Regions from separate parts of the Streptomyces sp. NPDC013455 genome, predicted to be linked through region 1. Evidence: predicted binding sites of a transcription regulator. Region 1 holds the regulator's gene; the other holds the start of a gene.
The links. The regulator HrcA, encoded in region 1, represses chaperone genes, less so after heat shock. The targets are predictions, from matches to a motif close to TTNGCACTCNGNNNNNCNGAGTGCNAA.

Region 2: the regulator HrcA is predicted to act here: its motif matches at 1,988-2,014, upstream of groL (chaperonin GroEL).

What each region holds. Positions count from the first base shown of each region.
Region 1 is NZ_JBEYCX010000001.1:683,056-686,521, forward strand. It holds gene dnaJ (molecular chaperone DnaJ) at 1-734, opposite strand, end outside; gene hrcA (heat-inducible transcriptional repressor HrcA) at 735-1,751, opposite strand; gene ABZ576_RS03035 (MBL fold metallo-hydrolase) at 1,914-2,636, shown strand; gene ABZ576_RS03040 (DUF3097 domain-containing protein) at 2,885-3,466, shown strand, end outside.
Region 2 is NZ_JBEYCX010000002.1:133,332-136,797, reverse strand. It holds gene ABZ576_RS04750 (VOC family protein) at 1-130, shown strand, start outside; gene groL (chaperonin GroEL) at 203-1,825, opposite strand; gene ABZ576_RS04740 (cold-shock protein) at 2,124-2,327, opposite strand; gene ABZ576_RS04735 (MoaD/ThiS family protein) at 2,758-3,033, opposite strand; gene thrC (threonine synthase) at 3,030-3,466, opposite strand, start outside.

The sequences.
Region 1 (3,466 bases):
CCGGCCGGACCACCGCCGGGGCCGACCTCGCCCTCGCCGGCGAGCTGGATCCGGGTGCCGTTGTCTACACCGGCCGGGATCTTCACGGTGAGCGTGCGGCGCGAGCGGACGCGGCCGTCGCCGGCGCACTCCGGGCACGGGGTCGGCACCACCGTGCCGAAGCCCTGGCACTGGGGGCAGGGCCGCGAGGTCATGACCTGGCCCAGGAAGGACCGGGTGACCTGCGAGACCTCACCGCGGCCGCGGCACATGTCGCACGTCTGGGCGGACGTGCCCGGGGCCGCGCCCTCACCGCTGCACGTGCCGCACACGACGGCGGTGTCCACCTGGATGTCCTTGGTGGTCCCGAAGGCCGCCTCGTCCAGCTCGACCTCGATGCGGATCATCGCGTCCTGGCCGCGCCGGGTGCGCGAGCGCGGCCCGCGCTGCGACGCCGTGCCGAAGAACGCGTCCATGATGTCCGAGAAGTTGCCGAAGCCACCGGCGCCGAAGCCGCCGGCGCCGGCCCCGCCCGACTGGGAGAGCGGGTCGCCGCCGAGGTCGTAGACCTGCTTCTTCTGCGGGTCCGACAGCACCTCGTAAGCGGCGTTGATCTCCTTGAACCGCTCCTGGGTCTTCGGATCGGGGTTGACGTCCGGGTGCAGCTCGCGCGCGAGCCGGCGGAACGCCTTCTTGATCTCATCCTGCGACGCGTCGCGGCGCACGCCGAGAACGGCGTAGTAGTCCGTGGCCACTTACGACTCCGCCAGGATCTGTCCGACGTACCGTGCCACTGCGCGTACCGCTCCCATCGTTCCCGGGTAGTCCATGCGGGTCGGTCCGACCACGCCGAGCTTGGCAACCGCCTCGCCGCCCGAACCGTAGCCCACCGACACCACGGAGGTTGAGTTGAGTCCTTCATGGGCGTTCTCGTGGCCGATGCGCACGGTCACGCCGGGGTCCTTCGCCTCGCCGAGGAGCTTGAGGAGCACGACCTGCTCCTCCAGGGCCTCCAGGACGGGCCGGATCGTGAGGGGGAAGTCGTGCCCGAAGCGGGTGAGATTGGCGGTACCGCCGATCATCAGCCGCTCCTCGTTCTCCTCCACGAGTGTCTCCAGGAGGGTGGAGAGCACCGTGGAGACCGTACCGCGGTCCTCGTGCTCGAACGCCTCCGGGAGGTCCTCGACCAGTTTCGGCACGTCCGTGAACCGGCGGCCCGCGACCCGGCTGTTCAGCCGTGCCCGCAGGTCCGCCAGCGAGGCCTCGCCGAACGGCGCCGGGCAGTCGACCATCCGCTGCTCGACCCGGCCGGTGTCCGTGATCAGCACGAGCATCACGCGCGCCGGGGCGAGCGAGAGCAGCTCCACGTGCCGGACCGTGGACCGGGTCAGGGACGGGTACTGCACGACGGCGACCTGCCGCGTCAGCTGCGCGAGCAGCCGGACGGTCCGGGCCACCACGTCGTCGAGGTCGACGGCGCCCTCCAGGAAGTTCTGGATGGCCCGCCGCTCGGGCGCGGTCATCGGCTTCACGCCCGCGAGCTTGTCCACGAAGAGCCGGTAGCCCTTGTCCGTGGGGATGCGCCCCGCGCTGGTGTGCGGCTGGGCGATGTACCCCTCGTCCTCCAGGGCCGCCATGTCGTTGCGGACGGTCGCCGGGGAGACACCGAGGTTGTGCCGCTCGGTGAGCGCCTTGGAACCGACCGGCTCCTCGGTGCCCACGTAGTCCTGGACGATGGCGCGCAGTACCTGAAGCCTGCGTTCACTCAGCATTCGCGCGCACCTCCAGCACGTCGTCCCCTCGTCCCTTCGGGTCGTCCGCCTGGCACTCTTCCCATGCGAGTGCCAGCGTTCCCCGGCCCAGTGTACGGCTGTCGGGTACACACTGGGCAAGGTCGGGCCGCCGTACCGGGTCGTACCGCTAGCGTCGCCGGTATGACCGTGACTTGGGAAGAGCTCGGGTGGGAACGGCTGGCGGCCGGGGTGGGGCGGTGCCGGCTGCCCGGCTGGGACTGCACCGCCGGCCTGGTGATCGGCGCGGGCACGGCGCTCGTGGTGGACGCCGGATCGAGCCTCACCGAGGGGGCGCGGCTACGGGCGCAGGCGCAGGAACTGGCCGACGGCCGTGTGACCCATCTCGCCCTGACCCATCCGCACTTCGACCACGTCTTCGGCGCCGCCGCGTTCGCCGGCGTACAGGCGTACGCGGCGGTGGGCCTGGACGCGGTGCTGGCGTACGAGCGCGAGGAGCTGCGCCTGGACGCGGTGCGCAACGGTCTGCCCGCCGCGGACGCGGAGCGCGCGGTGGAGGCGCTGGTCCCGCCCGGGCACCTGGTCTCGGGCGAGTGGACCCTCGATCTCGGCGACGGCCGGCAGGCGCTGCTGGCGAACGTGGGCCCCGGCCACACCGCGCACGACCTGGTGGTGCTGGTGCCGGGCGACCCGGAGGTCGTCTTCTGCGGTGACCTGGTGGAGGAGTCCGGCGAGCCGCAGGCGGGGCCCGACGCGGTCCCGTCCCGCTGGCCGGACGCGCTGGACCGGCTGCTGGCGCTCGGCGGCGAGGAGGCGGTGTACGTGCCGGGTCACGGCGCGGTGGTGGACGCGTCCTTCGTCCGCCGCCAGCGGGACGCGCTGGCCGCGCGCTTCGGCGTGCTCTGAGCGGACCGGCGTTCCTTCGGCGGCCCGGTCCTCTCTCGGCGGCCCGGCGTTCCCTCGGCGGCCCGGTCCTCCCTCGGCGGCCCGGTCTTCCCTCGGCGGCCCGGTCCTCTCTCGGCGGCCCGCACCGGCGTTCCCTGACCGGCTTCCCGGGGCGGCCGGCCGGTGCCCGGCGTGATCCGGGCGGCTCCCGGGGGCGTTCCACGGCGTGTCGTGAGCCTCGGCGGGCGTCTTCTCCTATCGTCGTTCGAATGCGCCAGTACTCCCGCGACCTCACCCCGCCGTGGAAGAAGCAGCAGCCCGTGCCGGAGGTGCCGGCCGAGCCGGGACTGGTCGTGGAGGAGCCCGGCACCGGGTTCTGCGGGGCGGTGATCCGCTGCGAGGCCGGCACGGTGACCCTGGAGGACCGCTTCGGCAAGCACCGGGTGTTCCCGCTGGAGCCGCGCGGCTTCCTGCTGGAGGGGCGGGTGGTGACGCTGGTCCGGCCGTCGTCAGCTCCGGCGCGGCCGGCCCGTACGGCATCCGGTTCGGTCGCCGTCCCCCAGGCACGCGCGCGCGTGGCCCGCGCCGGCCGCATCTACGTCGAGGGCCGGCACGACGCCGAGCTGGTCGAGAAGGTCTGGGGGGACGACCTGCGCGTCGAGGGGGTGGTCGTGGAGTACTTGGAGGGCGTGGACGACCTGCCGGCGATCGTGGAGTCCTTCGCTCCGGGCCCGGACGCCCGCCTGGGCGTGCTGGTGGACCACTTGGTGCCAGGCACGAAGGAGTGGCGGATCGCGCAGTCGGTGACCAGCGAGCACGCGCTGGTGGTCGGCCACCCCTACATCGACATC
Region 2 (3,466 bases), on a different contig from region 1:
CGCCGCGCTGGAGGCCGAGTGCGCGCGGCTGGTCCCGCTCGGCGCGGTACACGTGCAGACGCTGTACGACGGCAATGACGCGTGCATCCCGATGCTGGACATCGAGGGCAACGAGTTCTGCATCGACTGAGGGCGGTGCCCCCAGCCGAAGCTGGGGGCACCGCCCTCGGTCCGTAGGACAGGCGATCAACCTCGAGGTCGATCAGAAGTCCATGTCACCGCCCGGCATGCCGCCGCCGGCCGGCGCGGCGGCCTTCTCCGGCTTGTCGGCGATGACGGCCTCGGTGGTGAGGAACAGCGCGGCGATGGAGGCGGCGTTCTGCAGGGCGGAACGCGTCACCTTCGCCGGGTCGATGATGCCCTCGGCGACCAGGTCGACGTACTCGCCGGTCGCGGCGTTCAGGCCGTGGCCCGGGGTCAGGTTGCGCACCTTCTCCACCACGACACCGCCCTCGAGGCCGGCGTTGACGGCGATCTGCTTCAGCGGGGCCTCCAGGGCGATGCGCACGGCGTTGGCGCCGGTCGCCTCGTCACCCTCCAGCTCCAGCTTCTCGAAGACCTGGGAGGCCTGGAGCAGGGCCACGCCACCACCGGCGACGATGCCCTCCTCGACGGCGGCCTTCGCGTTGCGGACGGCGTCCTCGATGCGGTGCTTGCGCTCCTTGAGCTCCACCTCGGTGGCGGCACCGGCCTTGATGACCGCGACACCGCCGGCGAGCTTCGCCAGGCGCTCCTGCAGCTTCTCGCGGTCGTAGTCGGAGTCGCTGTTCTCGATCTCGGCGCGGATCTGGTTGACGCGGCCGTTGACCTGGTCGGAGGAGCCGGCACCGTCGACGATGGTGGTCTCGTCCTTGGTGATGACGACCTTGCGGGCGCGGCCCAGGAGGTCCAGGGTCGCGTTCTCCAGCTTGAGGCCGACCTCCTCGGAGATGACCTCGCCGCCCGTGAGGATGGCGATGTCGCCGAGCATGGCCTTGCGGCGGTCGCCGAAGCCCGGGGCCTTGACGGCGACGGACTTGAAGGTGCCGCGGATCTTGTTGACGACCAGGGTCGACAGGGCCTCGCCCTCGACGTCCTCGGCGATGATCAGCAGCGGCTTGCCCGACTGCATGACCTTCTCCAGGAGCGGGAGCAGGTCCTTGACCGAGGAGATCTTGGAGTTGGCGATGAGGATGTACGGGTCCTCGAGCACCGCCTCCATGCGCTCCATGTCGGTCGCGAAGTAGGCGGAGATGTAGCCCTTGTCGAAGCGCATGCCCTCGGTGAGCTCGAGCTCCAGGCCGAAGGTGTTGCTCTCCTCGACGGTGATGACGCCTTCCTTGCCGACCTTGTCCATGGCCTCGGCGATCAGCTCGCCGATCTGGGTGTCGGCGGCGGAGATGGAGGCCGTGGAAGCGATCTGCTCCTTGGTCTCGACATCCTTCGCCTGCTCCAGCAGGGCGGCGGAGACGGCCTCGACGGCCTTCTCGATACCGCGCTTCAGAGCCATCGGGTTGGCACCGGCGGCGACGTTGCGCAGGCCCTCCTTGACCAGGGCCTGGGCGAGAACGGTCGCGGTGGTCGTACCGTCGCCGGCGACGTCGTCCGTCTTCTTGGCGACTTCCTTGACCAGCTCGGCGCCGATCTTCTCGTACGGGTCCTCGAGCTCGATCTCCTTGGCGATGGAGACACCATCGTTGGTGATCGTGGGGGCGCCCCACTTCTTCTCGAGGACGACGTTGCGGCCCTTGGGGCCGAGCGTCACCTTCACGGCGTCCGCGAGCTGGTTCATGCCGCGCTCGAGGCCGCGCCGCGCCTCCTCGTCGAACGCGATGATCTTGGCCATGTGAAGTGGTCCCTCCAGGACTGGGGGTGATTCCTTCGGACCGCGCCCGCGCCCGCGACGGACGGCTCGCCGGCCTCGTGGTTCCTTGCCCCACCCGGCCTACGGGCCTCACCGACCCGGTCCTTCACTGTCACTCTCACCTTCAGAGTGCTAACGCAATGATTAGCACTCGGCATGGTCGAGTGCAAGCGCCCCACGGGTGGAGGCGGGTGCCGTCAGCCGCCCGCGAACACCGGAACCCGGGCACGCGAAGGGCCCGCACCCTCTGCGAGGTGCGGGCCCTTCGTGCAAGAAACGTTCAGGCGGTGACGCGAACCATGTCGGCCTGCGGGCCCTTCTGGCCCTGCGAGATCTCGAACTCGACCCGCTGGCCCTCTTCCAGGGTGCGGTAGCCGTCCATCTGAATGGCGCTGTAGTGGACGAAGACGTCCGCACCACCGTCGACCGCGATGAAGCCGTACCCCTTCTCCGCGTTGAACCACTTGACGGTGCCCTGAGCCATGCCTAACTCCCCTATTACTGGCCCTTGCACAGATCCACACTTCGCGGACCCGGGTCAGACCTCACCCCCCATTGGCCGGGGGCGTGCGCCGGAACGCGTCGACCGCGGCTGAATGTATCTGTCCAACTGCCGTCTGCAACAGGTCAATCGGACGAGAAATCTGGACGCGAGGGGTCCGGAATCTGGTGAGAATTCATCCGAATTCAGGGCAATTCGGGCCTCACAAAGGCCACAAAAGCCGCATAAAACCCGCACACTTTGGCTACTTCTTGTCGGGCACGCGGCATGAATTCGGGGCCCGCGACCCGAAGGCCGCGGCCGTGTTCCCCAACTCTACCGCGCTCAATCACGCTGAATTGCCCCCTCCGTTTCTCTCACGGAGGGGGCAATCCGATGAACGGTCGGTAACCGGGGTTACCGAGGGTAATAATCAGCCGCCGGCAACGGCCGGGATGATGGAGACGCCGGCACCGTCGGGGGTCGCGGTTTCCAGGCCCTGCTCGAAACGGACGTCGTCGTCGTTGACGTACACGTTCACGAACCGGCGCAGCCTGCCCTGGTCGTCCAGGACCCGCGCGGCGATCCCGGTGTGGTTCTTCTCCAGGTCGGCGATGACCTCGGCGAGGGTCGCGCCCTCGGCGGCGACCTCGGCCCGGCCACCGGTGTAGGTGCGCAGGATGGTGGGGATGCGGACGGTCACGCTCATGCGAGGCCAGCCTCTCGGAAGGAGTCCAGGGTCGGGCGGATGGTGGCGGTGAGGCCGGTCCCGGCCACCGCGTCCAGGGTCTTCAGGCCGTCGCCGGTGTTGAGGACGACGGTGGTCTTCGCCGGGTCCAGCAGGCCCTCCTCGAGCAGCTTGCGGGTGACGCCGACGGTCACCCCGCCCGCCGTCTCCGCGAAGATGCCCTCCGTGCGCGCCAGCAGCTTGATGGCGTCCACGACCTCCTCGTCCGTCACGTCCTCCACGGCACCGCCGGTACGGCGGGCGATGTCCAGGACGTACGGGCCGTCGGCCGGATTGCCGATGGCGAGGGACTTGGCGATGGTGTCCGGCTTCTGGGGCCGGACGACGTCGTGCCCGGCCTTGAAGGCGGTGGAGACCGGGGAGCAGCCCGCGGCCTGCGCGCCGAAGATCTTGT